One region of the Aeromicrobium sp. P5_D10 genome, then DNA from elsewhere that is predicted to be linked to it. Evidence: riboswitches for the same ligand, from Rfam matches in the RefSeq annotation. Region 1 holds a riboswitch; the other holds the start of a gene.
What was found. A riboswitch is a leader RNA that binds a small molecule or an ion and turns the genes downstream of it on or off. The one in region 1 is predicted to bind cobalamin.
Positions count from the first base shown of each region.

Region 2: linked by a shared signal. The riboswitch ahead of cobN (cobaltochelatase subunit CobN) and the one ahead of ACXJKC_RS18100 (fibronectin type III domain-containing protein) in region 1 are both predicted to bind cobalamin.

Region 1 covers NZ_JBFUME010000010.1:91,813-98,752, forward strand. The annotation lists gene ACXJKC_RS18080 (hypothetical protein) at 1-5, opposite strand, end outside; gene ACXJKC_RS18085 (alpha/beta fold hydrolase) at 67-771, opposite strand; gene priA (bifunctional 1-(5-phosphoribosyl)-5-((5-phosphoribosylamino)methylideneamino)imidazole-4-carboxamide isomerase/phosphoribosylanthranilate isomerase PriA) at 815-1,540, shown strand; gene ACXJKC_RS18095 (DUF1707 SHOCT-like domain-containing protein) at 1,545-2,078, shown strand; cobalamin riboswitch at 2,131-2,275, shown strand; gene ACXJKC_RS18100 (fibronectin type III domain-containing protein) at 2,426-6,940, shown strand, end outside.
Region 2 covers NZ_JBFUME010000001.1:3,881-10,820, reverse strand. The annotation lists gene ACXJKC_RS00055 (flavin-containing monooxygenase) at 1-340, shown strand, start outside; gene ACXJKC_RS00050 (hypothetical protein) at 331-942, shown strand; gene cobA (uroporphyrinogen-III C-methyltransferase) at 954-1,694, opposite strand; cobalamin riboswitch at 1,804-1,932, shown strand; gene cobN (cobaltochelatase subunit CobN) at 1,971-5,591, shown strand; gene cobF (precorrin-6A synthase (deacetylating)) at 5,588-6,304, shown strand; gene ACXJKC_RS00030 (cobyric acid synthase) at 6,301-6,940, shown strand, end outside.

The DNA of each region.
Region 1 (6,940 bases):
CGCATGTGACAGATTGTAACCCGCGCGCAGGCCGCTCACGGGCGAATGACAGTTGCGTCACCGGTCTCAGATGGCGTCGAGAATCGCCGCCGCCAGTGCTTCCGGCTCGGTGAACTGCGGCCAGTGGCCCGTGGGCAGCTCGACGATCGTGACATCGGTGATCTTCGGCAGTTCGGCGAAGTATTCCTCGCCCGCATCGCGATACGACGTAATTTGGTCGAGCGTGAACGTGGTCGAGATCAGCGTGATCGGAACCGAGTATCGTCCCTTGCCAGCGCTCAACACCTGAGGATCGCGCGCGGCAGCCACTGGATGCGGCACGGCGCGTTCCCGGAACTCGCCGAGCTGCTCTTGGCTGAATCCGTCGAGATCGTGGGAGCCGTCTGCGCGGAACACATCCCAGTCGGGTAGGGGCAGATCGGCGCCGTCGGCCGGCAGATTCGGATTGGTCGCCACGCCGTGCGGGAGCGGTCCGCTGTCGACGTAGATCGCGCGGGCAATACGATCTGGCCGTTGATCGACCACGGCGTGGATCACGGTGCCACCTCCGCTGTGACCAACCAGAACCACCGGACCATCGGCGGCGTCGACCAGCGCCACGACTGCTGCGACGTGATCGGCCAAGCCGATTCCCGACCGGTCGGTCTCGACGGACTCGAGTCCGGGCAACGTGACGGGTGTGACGTCGTGACCGGCGGCCAGGAGCGCGGGCGTCACCTGCTGCCACGACCAGGAGCCGAGCCAAAAACCGGGAACGAGGATGAGATTCATACCGCCCACGGTAGACACGGCCACCGACAGATAACATCACGTCGTGACTCTTGAACTTCTGCCCGCTGTCGACGTCGCCGATGGACAGGCCGTGCGCCTGGTCCAAGGAGCGCTCGGTAGTGAGACCTCCTATGGCTCCCCGCTCGACGCCGCCTTGCAATGGCAAGCCGATGGGGCCGAATGGATCCACCTCGTCGATCTCGATGCGGCCTTCGGCAAGGGCTCCAATCGCGAGCTGCTCGCCGATGTCATCGGCCGTCTCGACGTCAAGGTCGAGCTGTCAGGCGGCATTCGCGACGATGCTTCGCTGGAGGCGGCGCTGGCGACCGGCTGCACACGCGTCAACCTTGGCACAGCGGCGATCGAGAATCCCGACTGGTGCGCCAAGGTCGTTGGCCAGTACGGCGATCAGATCGCGGTGGGCCTCGACGTACGCGGCACGACGCTGGCTGCCCGTGGCTGGACCGAGGACGGCGGCGACCTGTTCGAGACCCTGGCGCGCCTGGATCGCGACGGCTGCGCCCGCTACGTCGTCACCGACGTGACCAAGGACGGCACGCTGACCGGGCCCAACCTCGACCTGTTGCGTCAGGTGTGCGCCGTGACCGATAAGCCCGTCGTCGCCTCGGGCGGCGTGTCGAGCCTGCAGGACCTGCGTGACATCGCGACGCTTGCCGACCTCGGCGTCGAAGGGTCCATCATCGGCAAGGCGTTGTACGCCGGTGCGTTCACCCTGCCCGAAGCCCTCGCCGCGGTACGCGAGGTCTGAACCCATGGCGTCGGGCGCGGAGATCTGGTCGGGCTTCTCGGCCGATCCTCGCGAGCCGGACGCTGCGCTGCTCAGGGCGACCGATGCCGACCGCGATCATGCCGTCACGGTGCTGCGCGACGCCTATGCCGACGGCAGGCTGACCCGCGACGAGTTCGAGGCACGGAGTGCCGATGTCCTGGGCACCCGCCTCGTGGGCGGGCTTGCAGCGTTGCTGACCGACCTGGTCGTGGCGACCCCCGCCCCGGTCGTGAGGCAGGCGGCCAACCGTTCCAGCCTGCAGGTCCAGGCGGTGACCCAGTACCAGCGCGATCTGCGCGACGCCCGCAATGGGTGGATCTTCGTGTCCGGGCTGTGCGTGGCGATCTGGGGTGCCACGAGTATCGCGAGCGGCGGGCTGTTGTTCTTCTGGCCGATCTTCCCGAGCCTCGGCGTGGGGATCGGCTACTTCTCGATGCGGCTGAACCGCGAGTCGCGGATCGAGGCGATCGAGGACAAGATCGCTGCCAAGCGTCGTCGTCGGCGCGGGCTGGGATAGGACGTCGGTCACATCAGGACCTGACTACGCGGGAATGCGTTAAGGTCCGTTCTTGAGTCACGGAAATCGTGACTTGCTGTAACCAGTTGCACTCGTGCTGGGGGAAGTCGGTGAGAATCCGGCGCTGTCCCGCAACCGTGTGTGGCGTGAGCGATCGCGCCACGAGTCGGAGTACCTGTCACGAGGGTGTCTGGCCAAGTCCTGCCGCGGAAAGCGGGACATGGCCGAATCGTTCTCCGATTCGATAACAGCTCCGCGCCAGATTCTCTGACGCGGAGTTTTGTGTCGATCGGGACGTTTTCTCTGCCATGCCTTACCTCTGCGGGGTCCGAGCAAGGAGAGAATTCATGGGATCCCGGTCCATCATCGAAAGACGGCGTCGCAGCCGAGTGGGAGCAGCGCTGATCAGCGCGTTCACCACACTTGCCCTCGTGCTGGGGCTGGCTCCGGCCGCCCAAGCAGCAAGCGACATATCGGTCTACGTGACCTTCGAGGGCTACAACATCGGTCAGGGCTACTACGTCGAGCCGGTCAAGGTGACGGTCCCGGAGGGCTCGACGGCCGCGGCTGTCACCGAGAGCGTCCTGGATGAGACATCGCACCAGTTCACCGCGTTGGACGCTGGGGATACCAGCAGCGCGGGCTGGTACCTGTCGGGCGTCAAGGGCTTCGACAAGGGAACCGCGAACGTTCCGTCGTACATCACGAGCCAGCCGGGATTCGAGCTGACCGGCACCGACGGAGACGCGTACCTCGGCACGCCCGACTACAACTCCATGTCTGGCTGGATGTACACGGTCAACAACGTGACGGCCCAGGTCGGTGCGGGTGCACTGACTCTGCACGATGGTGACGTCATGCGGTGGCAGTTCACGCTGTACGGCTATGGCTGCGACCTCGGCCTGGCAGATTCTTGCTGGGAGAGTGAGTCCTACTTCTCCCAAGTCGACAAGACCGATCTGATCAGGGGCATCGGCAAGGGCAAGACCGCAACGGCTACTGACGCAGAACTTGCCACGGCCAGGACGACGGCCGTGAATCCCACTGCCACGCAGCAGCAGGTCACCGCTTCGCTCACAGCACTGAACACCGCGGACCCAGCTTCTTCGTGGGTTCGGCTCACCACGACTGCACAGGGTCAGTTCCTGACCAAGCTGCGCGAGAAGCTGGTCAGCGACTTCGGCCAGACCGCAGGCGACTACGACTACAGCGTCGTCAAGAAGCTCAGCATCACGGGAACGTTGAACGCTCAGGACTACACGGATCTGCGTAACGCTTCGTACGCGGGGACGTCGATCGAAGAGCTCGACCTGTCGGGTGCGGTGGACGCGACGACCTACGCCCTCAGCGGCATGACTGCGCTGACCGATGTCAGCCTGCCTCCCGTCGCCAACTACACCGTGGCGAATCCGTTCCAGGGCAACAGCTCGCTCCGCAACGTCGTGGTCGCCGCCGAGACCTACACCTTCGGCTCCACCACGACGTTCAACGGCATCACGACGCTGGAGCGCATCACGTTCCTGCACACCACGAAGCCGTCGCTGAATGCCTCGACCTTCAACGGTTCGAACAACGCTGACCCGGACAATCGCACGGTCAAGGCTGTCGTTCCGAACCAAGACCGGGGCGACTACGACAAAGCCTCGTTCTCCCAGTACTTCGCCGGCGTCACCGAAAAGGCCAGCGCCGCCGATCTGGGCGAACTGGAGACCGTCACCGACGAGGCCAAGGCAATCGGCCATGGTGCAGCGGCGGCCGAGTTCCGGTGGACCCTGCTGCAGGACGCGATCACGAAGGCCACCACGGTCCATGACGACGCTGATGCGTCCGCTGCGGCGGTCTACGGTGCACGGCTGGCTCTTCAGACGGCGATCAGCCGCATCGCTGTCGCCGAGATCGGGCTCTCGTTGAAGGTCACGCACGGCGCAGACGTCACACTGTCGTGGAAGAACGGCACGGCTCAGCACTTCGCCGAGCACACGGCGCACCCCCTGGCCAAGGTGGACTCGCTGTCGAACAACGAGTACGACATCTACGTTCCGACGACCACGACGCCGTACACATCGCAGCACATCGCTTCGGCCGTGATCCCGGGAACGACCGACAAGGTGGCCAAGATCTTCACGGTCGCGGCCGCCTCAGCAGGGGCTCAGTACACATTGGACCTCACCCCGTTGGCCGGGCGTCAGGACACCGCATGGTTGATCCCGGGCCTGGGTGCAGGTGACAACCGAGGTCTCTACACCAACCTCGATGACACTGGTGTGCTCAACCTGGATGTCGGTGACCGTTTCGACCTCGACACGATCCGGACCCAGCAGGCCCAGCTCGATCAGATCAACAACCTGTTCGTCGAACCCGACTACAAGTTCGAGCTGGCAGGCGACAGCGTCACGACCCGACGTATCGGTCAGGACGGTCGCCGTCAGCTGCGCATCAAGGCCGAGAGCCCTGGTGTCAGCGTCGTCAAGATCACGTACGGCCCGCTGCACTATCTGGCAGCCAACGACAACGGGACGCCCGGCAACACGAACTGGTCGTTCAACGGCATCGATCCGCAGAATACCGGTGTCGCCGTCGTCAATGTCGGGGGCAATGTCGGAACGTTCGACACCGGCATCAACGTGAAGAACGAGCTCGACACGTTCTACTTCGACAAGACTGCTGAAGAGCGCGATTTCACGTTCACCCCGGCAGATGGCACGACAGTCCGCGTGCACGATCCGCTGAACGTCAGCGACTGGGGCGATGGCTGGAACGCGTACGACGCGGCGTCGGACGGCAGCGTCACGGTCAAGCTCAAGGGCGGCCGCAATATCGTCGAGCTGAAGAACGACGGCAAGGTGCAGTACCGCGTCGTGCGCGCCAAGGGCGTGGACGTGACGATCACGAACACGACCAATCCGGGCCAGTCGTTCGCTGCGGGCGACAATGCGCGCATCGCGATCAGCGGTATCGAAGGCGGTGTCGAGAAGCTCGCCGGCATCTACAACCCCGCGTTCAGCGCCGGTACCAAGGGCAAGCTGACGTACTACGACGGTGCGACGCAGTTGGTCAGCAACGAGGCGACGCAGTATCAGACGGCCATCACGACCTTCAACATCAACTACACCTACACAGGTACCGGCGACAAGGCGCTCAACGGCGACATGTTCATCGGTGGCCTCGGAGCCGAATGGCCGTTCCACCGTCACATTCCGTTGGAGGGAAAGCCTGCCAACCTAGCCGCCGTGGCGATCGGTCCGTACCACTTCGGCGGACTGCCGACGATCTACGTGCACGGCAACAAGGTCACCACGAGCCCCGACGCGCCGAGTGCGCCCACAGGGCTCCAGGTGACTCACGCAAATGCCTCGGCTGAGCTCTCGTGGACAGCACCGACGTCAACAGGTGGCCAACCGGTCATCGGCTACAACGTCCGCTACTCCCGCGATGGTGGCGACAACTGGACGGTCAAGAAGTTCGGTACCGCCACGAGCCAGACCCTGACGGGGCTGACGAACGGCACCGAATACGAGGTGCAGGTGGCAGCCGTCAACAGCTCGGCGATCGGCACGTACACGGCCAGCCAGAAGGTGACGCCGCGAACTGTTCCGGGCGTCCCGAGCGACCTTGAGCTGAAGCCGCTCCGCAATTCGGTGAAGGCGTCGTGGACGGCTCCGTCCGACGGCGGTTCGACCATCACGGGTTACCGCGTGCGCTTCTCGGCAGATTCCGGTGAGAACTGGACGACGCAGAGCTACGGGACGGCGACGTCGCAGACTCTGACGGGGCTGACCGATGGCACGTCCTACGACGTACAGGTCGCAGCGATCAACGCAGAAGGCGCAGGCTTTTTCACCGACACGGCGACTGCGAAGGCAGGTCTCGACAAGACTGCACTTACGCAGGCGATTGCCTCTGCCCAGGCAAAAGATCAGGCCGATTACACGACCGCTAGTTGGTCGCGCGTGGCGACGGCGTTGACCGCAGCCCAGGCTGTGGCTGCTGATGCGGAGGCTGGCGAGACTGCGGTGGCGGAAGCGATACAGGCGCTCAACTCTGCGGTGGCCGCGCTGCACCGCAGAGGCGCAGCAATTGATGCGCCGATCGTTGCTCCGGCGACGATCAAGGCCAAGCAGGCCGGAGCGGCTTGGCTGGCTCGTGAACTGGCGTCGAATGACGATGTATTGGGCTACGGCGCCAACACCGACTGGGGTTTGACGGCGGACGCTGTTTTCGCCCTGGCAGGTGCTGGGGTCGCCGGTGACCAGATCGCCGAAACCGCCGACGCGATCTACCACTCGGGCTCCGCCTACACCGGCACGCCGAGCAACCTGGCGAGCAGGTGGCCGTTCGTCGCCAAGACGGTCCTGGCTCTCCAGATCGCGGGCTTGGATCCCTCGAAGTTCCCGAATCAAGGGGGAACGCGTGACTTGGTGGCTGACCTGCGTTCGGCCGTCAAACCGGATGGCTCCTGGCAGAACACCTCCGACTCCTTCAAGACGTCGCTGGGCATCCTTGCCCTGGCACGTACGGAGGAGGGAGTTCCAGCGGCTGTAGTCGACAAGTTCGAGAAGATGGCCTGTTCGGTCCCGACCCACGCCAACTACGGCGCGTTCGGCTTCGGAGGGGGTTGCTCGGCCGATGTCGACACCACGGCAATGGCCGTTCAGGCCCTGCTCGCGTCAGGTGTGAGCAAGACGGATCCCGCCGTCGCACGCCCGACCGACTGGATGCTCGCGCGGAATCCTCGGGACGGCTTCCCGTCACAGTTCGGCCCGGGCAACACCAACACGAGCGGCCTGGCTGCTCAGGCGCTGTTCGCAGTGGGGAAGTCCGAAGAAGCCAAGAAGGCCGCATCGTTCATCGAGGGTCTGCAG
Region 2 (6,940 bases), on a different contig from region 1:
CTACGTGCCGAACTTCCCCAACTTGTTCCTGTCGTACGGCCCCAACACCAATCTCGGCGGTGGTTCGATCATCTACATGCTTGAGGCGCAGGCCCGTCACATGCGTCAGAGTCTGGATCACCTGCGGAACCATCGGCATCGATCGGTCGAGGTGACCGAAGCAGCCGAGGAGGCGTACGACCGTGAGATCCAGGCCCGCCTCGGACGTTCGGTGTGGTCGCACTGCAACAGCTGGTATCGCCACGCATCGGGCCGGATCACGTCCAATTGGCCGGGTTCCACGCATCCCTATGCCAAACGGACCAGGACACTGCAGCCGGAGGCCTTCGCATGGCGGTGAACAGCTTTCCGGCCGAGCCGTGGGATCTGCACGGGCATGCCTACATCGGCATCTGGCTCATACCGCGTCAAGACCTGCCACGGCCGCACTCGGCGGCCACCGTACCCGTGACGATATTCGGTCGTGGCATCGTCTCTGCCGCGTTCTTCGTCTATGAGCAACCGAGCCCCCTGACGTACGACGAGGTCATGTCGACAGTCGTGGTACGTGACGGATGGCGGCTGCGGATCTCGATCACCCATATCTGGGTCAACAGTCCCGCCTCCCGCGACGGCGGCCGTGCTCTCTGGGCGATTCCGAAGGAACTTGCCGACTTCGAAGTCTCCCCACATGCCTCCTACGTGGCCAAGGACATCGGCTCACTGCAGATCGGACGAATCCGGCGGCTGCCGTTCGCGCTCCCCCTCGGATTCCGTATCGCCCAGGATCGGCGAGGAAGTCTGAAGGTCTCGCGCGTCCGCGGACGTATCCGGATGGGTTCGGGCCGGGCCGTCTGGCGATTCGCCGACGACGGTCCGCTGCGATTCCTGAGCGGACGCCGCCCCATGCTGACGCTGGCGGCGAAGCCCTTCCATCTGCTGTTCGGCAGCAGGACGGTGTAGCTCACACCGAGTCAGCGGGTCTGCGTCGACTGTCCGGCAAGCGCCGCAACGGCACCGATGACGATCACGGCCGGCGGTTCGACCTGTTCTCGCTCCATCGTGACGCGCACCTCGTCCAGCGTCGTGAGAATCGTCCGTTCCGATGGGAGGCTGCCATCGCAGATCAATGCGACGGGCGTCTCCGCTCCCATCCCGCCGGCCGTCAGCGCATCGGCGATGTGACCCGCGTTGGCTACACCCATCAAGACGATGATCGTGCCGCCGACGGAAGCCAGAGCCGACCAATCGGTCAGGCTCGACGGATGCCCCGGAGGCACGTGACCCGACACGACCGTGAAACCGTGGACCAAGCCACGATGGGTTGCCGGGATTCCGGCCAGCGCCGGAACCGCGACCGCCGAAGACAGACCCGGAACGACCCTGACCGGAACGCCTGCCTCACGGCAGGCATGAAGCTCCTCGAAACCGCGCCCGAACACGTAACCGTCGCCGCCTTTGAGCCGGACGACTCGCAATCCCTGCTTCGCGCGATCGATCAGCAGCTCATTGATCGCCTCCTGCGGAGTCGTCCGTCCGCGAGGGAACTTGGCCACATCGAGGACTTCGACGCCGGGACGCAACTGCTCCAGCAACGCCAAGGGGGCCAGGTGATCGGCCACCACGACATCGGCGGCCATGAGGGCCTTCAGGCCTGCGACCGTGATCAGTTCGGGGTCGCCGGGCCCGCCGCCCACCAACGTGACACCCGCCATTCCGGGCTCTCCTGCCGCAGGAAGATCGGGCGTCGACAACGTCAAACCAAGCATTGCCCCATTGTCGCCTGCGGCTCGGACGTGACCGGCAACCAGGGCGTCCGACGGCCACCGCTGGTTCTCCCGTAGTCTTCGAGTACGCCCGTGGCGCAGGAACCCGGTGACAATCCGGGGCGGTTCCGCCACTGTGACATCCGACAGGATGAAGCCAGACACTGTTCACGGGACGGTCCGACCAATTGATGGGGCGAGAACCCCTAGGAGGAGCCCGGCACCATGGCCGAGTCGTCTACACGTATTGCCCTGCTGTCCACGTCCGACACCGACTTGCTCTCCGCACGCGCGTCGGGAGCCGACTACCTGTACGCCAACCCATCCCGACCGAACCACACCGAGATGGCCGAGGCCCTCGAGAAGGCCGACCTGATCGTCGCCCGCATCCTCGGCTCCCCGCAGGACCTGTGCTCGGGCTTCTGGCGCATCCGCGACCTCGGCAAGCCGATCGTGGTACTCGGCGGCGAGCAGACCCCGAGCGCCGAGCTGATGGAGCAGTCGACCGTCCCGATCGGCGTCGCGGCCGACGCGCACGTCTACCTCGCCGAGGGCGGCCCAGCCAACCTCGCGCAGCTGCACGCCTTCTTGTCCGACACCGTCCTGCTGACGGGCGTAGGCTTCGAGCCGCCGGCGACGCTGCCCGAGTTTGGGGTGGCCGAGCGCCCGGCCAAGCCGGCGGACCTGCCGCGAATCGGGGTCTTGTATTACCGGGCGCACGAGGCGTCCGGTAACAGCGGCTTCGCGCACTCGCTCGCCGACGCGATCGACGCGACCGGCGAGGCCGCCGGCGTCCCGATCTTCAGCTCATCCCTCCGCGCGGCCCCCGACGCCCTCTTCGACGAGCTGGCGAAGCTCGACGCCCTGATCGTCACGGTGCTCGCGGCGGGCGGCACCAAGCCCGGCACCGTCAGCGCCGGTGGTGACGACGAGTCGTGGGACGTCGCGCGGATGAAGGCGCTCGACATCCCGATCCTGCAGGGTCTGTGCCTGACATCGAGCCGCGAGGACTGGGAGGAGTCCGACGACGGCGTGACGCCACTCGACTCGGCCAACCAGATCGCGATCCCCGAGTTCGACGGACGCATCATCACTGCGCCGTTCTCGTTCAAGGAGATCGATGAGGACGGGCTGCCCCGCTACGTCGCGCACGACGAGCGCAGCGCCCGCGTGGCCGGCATCGCGATCGCCCACGCCCGCCTGCGCCACCTGCCGGCCGCCGACAAGAAGATCGTGCTGATGCTGTCGGCCTACCCGACCAAGCACAGCCGCGTCGGCAACGCCGTCGGCCTCGACACCCCTGCGTCGACGATCCGCCTGCTGCGCGCGATGCGCGACGCCGGCTACGACCTCGGCGCTCCTGGCGATGTGCCCGGCCTCGAGATGGACGACCTGACCGAGGCCGGCGATGCGCTGATCCACGCGCTCATCGCGGCTGGCGGCCAGGACGAGGAGTGGCTCACACAGGTGCAGCTCAACGAGAGCCACGTCCGTATCCCGGCCGCGCAGTATGCCGAGTGGTTCGAGAACTTCCACCCCGACCTGCGCGACGCGATGCTCGAGGCGTGGGGGCCCGCGCCCGGCAAGCTGTTCGTGAATGATGAACAGGAAATCGTCCTCGCCACGATCCGCGCCGGCAACGTCATCCTGATGATCCAGCCGCCCCGCGGCTACGGCGAGAACCCCGTCGCGATCTACCACGATCCCGACATGGCGCCGTCGCACCACTACCTCGCCGCGTACCGGTGGGTGGAAGAGTCGTTCGGCGCCCACGCCGTCGTCCACCTCGGCAAGCACGGCTCGATGGAGTGGCTGCCGGGCAAGAACGCGGCGCTATCGGCCGCGTGCGGCACCGACGCCGCGATCGGCAACCTGCCGCTGATCTATCCGTTCCTCGTCAACGACCCGGGCGAGGGCGCGCAGGCCAAGCGACGCGCGCACGCCACGATCGTCGACCACCTGATCCCGCCGATGGCGCGCGCCGAGAGCTACGGCGACATCGCCAAGCTCGAGCAGCTGCTCGACGAGTACGCCAACATCGCGGCGATGGACCCGGCCAAGCTGCCGGCGATCCGCTCGCAGATCTGGACCCACATGCGTGCCGCCGAGATGCACCGCGACCTGGGGCTCGACGACATCCCGGACGAGGACGACTTCGACGACTTCATCTTCAACGTCGACGGTTGGCTGTGCGAGATCAAGGACGCGCAGATCCGCGACGGCCTGCATGTCCTCGGGCAGGCGCCGTCAGGAGAGGCGCGGGTCAACCTCGTGCTCTCGATCCTGCGCGCCAGCCAGATCTGGGGCGGCGAGACTGGAGCCGTCCCGGGCCTGCGCTCGGCGCTCGGGCTCAAGGAGGGCGACCCTTCGACAGGCTCAGGACGAGCGGCGTTGGTGGAGATCGACGAGATCGAGGAGCAGGCCCGCGAGCTGGTGCTCGCCATGGAAAAGGAACAATGGTCACCTTCAGTGGCCAGGACTCTGCATGACAGCCCAGATGTGGTCCAGGTGCTTGAGTTCGCCGCGACCGAGGTCGTCCCGCGCCTGGCGAAGACCACCGACGAGCTCGACCACGTGCTGCACGCCCTCGATGGCGGCTTCATCCCGGCCGGACCGTCGGGCTCGCCGCTGCGCGGACTCGTCAACGTCCTGCCGACGGGTCGCAACTTCTACACCGTCGACCCCAAGGCCGTCCCGTCGCGCCTCGCGTGGGAGACCGGACGCGCGATGGCCGACTCACTGATCGAGCGGCACCTGCACGACACCGGCGAGTACCCACGCTCGGTCGGCCTGTCGGTCTGGGGCACGTCGGCCATGCGGACGTCCGGCGACGACATCGCCGAAGTGCTCGCACTGATCGGCGTCGAGCCCGAGTGGGACCCGGCCTCCAGGCGGGTCAACGGCCTGCGCATCGTCCCGCTCGACGAGCTGGGGCGCCCCCGCATCGACGTCACGGTACGTATCTCGGGCTTCTTCCGCGACGCGTTCCCGCACGTCATCTCGATCCTCGACGACGCGATCCGCCAGGTCGCCGAGCTCGACGAGCCCGACGACCGCAACTACGTCCGCAAGCACTACTTGGCCGACTATGACGTTCACCAAGACAAGCGACGTGCAACTGTCCGCATCTTCGGTTCGAAGCCCGGCTCGTACGGCGCGGGCATCCTGCAGGTCATCGAGGCCGGCAATTGGAAGAACGACGACGACCTCGCCGACGTCTACACGGCTTGGGGCGGCTTCGCCTACGGTCGCGACCTCGACGGCGCCCCGGCGGCCGACGACATGCGCGCCAACTACCGGCGCATCGCGGTCGCGGCCAAGAACATCGACACCCGCGAGCATGACATCGCCGACTCGGACGACTACTTCCAGTATCACGGCGGCATGATCGCGACGGTGCGCGCGCTGACGGGTAGCGACCCCAAGGCGTACGTCGGCGACTCGACGTCGCCCGACGCCGTCCGCACCCGCACGCTGCAGGAGGAGACGACCCGGGTGTTCCGCGCCCGCGTCGTCAACCCGCGGTGGATCGGTGCGATGCAGCGCCACGGCTACAAGGGTGCGTTCGAGCTGGCCGCGACGGTCGACTACCTGTTCGGCTTCGACGCCACGACGGGCGTCGTGCACGACTGGATGTACGAGACGCTCGCGAAGGAGTACGTGCTCGACGAGACCAACCAGCAGTTCCTTCGCAAATCCAACCCGTGGGCCTTGCGCGGCATCGTCGAACGTCTGCACGAGGCCGCCGATCGTGGCCTGTGGGCCGAGCCCAATCCTGAAACCCTTGAGGCGATGCAGGCGGTGTACCTCGACGTCGAGGGCGACCTGGAGGACCGCGGACAGTGAAGGTGCTCATCGCCGGGGTCGGCATGGGACTGCAGCATGTGACGGGAGAGGTCGCCGAGGCCTTGGCCGGAGCCAACTACGTCATCGCTGCCACCAAGGGTCCGGACGACGGGCTGCTGGCGGCACGCCGGGTCATCGCGGATCACTTCGGACTCGATCTCGTCGCGGTGACCGATCCTGAACGCGACCGGCGTGATCCGGCGGACTATCCCGGCGCTGTGAAGGCGTGGCACGAGGCGCGAGTTGTGGCGTACGAGCAGGTGCTTCGTGCCCGCGAAGGCACTGCGGCGTTCCTGGTGTGGGGCGATCCCTCGCTGTACGACTCGACGATCCGCATCGTCGAGCAACTGGCCTCGCGGATGCCGCTGGAGTACGAGGTGCTGCCCGGAATCTCCGCGCCGCAACTGCTGGCTGCTCGCCACAAGATGGTGCTGCATCCGGTCGGATCCCCCGTCCACGTCACGACCGCGCGACGTCTACGTGAGGCGATCGAAGCTGGTCAGACCAATATCGCCGTCATGTTGAGCGCGTCACTTGATCTGGCTGGCCTCGACGACTGGACGATTTGGTGGGGCGCGAATCTCGGCACCTCATCGGAGGAACTGGTTCATGGCCGAGTGGCTGACGCGCTGTCCTCGATCGAGCAAGCACGCGGACGGGCGAAGAAGTCGGCCGGTTGGGTCATGGACGTCTACCTGTTGCGGGCTCCGTGAGCGGGCTGCTGGTCGCCGGCACCACTTCGGACGCCGGGAAGAGCATCGTGACCACGGCTCTGTGCCGGGCAATCGCACGTCGCGGAGTGCGGGTCGCGCCGTACAAAGCGCAGAACATGTCGAACAACTCGATGGTGTGTGTCGACGCCGCGGGCGTGCATGCCGAAATCGGCCGGGCACAGTGGGTGCAGGCCTTGGCAGCCGGAGCAGCGCCTGAACCCGCCATGAACCCGGTCCTGCTCAAACCCGGCAGCGACCGACGAAGCCATGTCGTGGTCATGGGGCAGCCTGCTGGCGAAGTCTCGTCCTCCGACTGGACCACTGGGCGAAGGCACCTCGCTGAGGCGGCTCACGACGCTTTCGATGATCTGGCTTCCAGGTACGACCTTGTGATCGCCGAAGGTGCCGGTAGCCCGGCCGAGATCAATCTGCGCGACGGCGACTACGTCAACATGGGGCTGGCCCAGCACGCCCAACTGCCCACGATCGTCGTCGGTGACATCGACCGAGGCGGCGTCTTCGCGGCGATGTTCGGCACCCTCGCATTGCTGTCGGCCAGCGACCAACGACTCATCGCAGGATTCGTGGTCAATAAGTTCCGCGGCGACCAGAGCCTCCTGCAACCGGGGATCGACG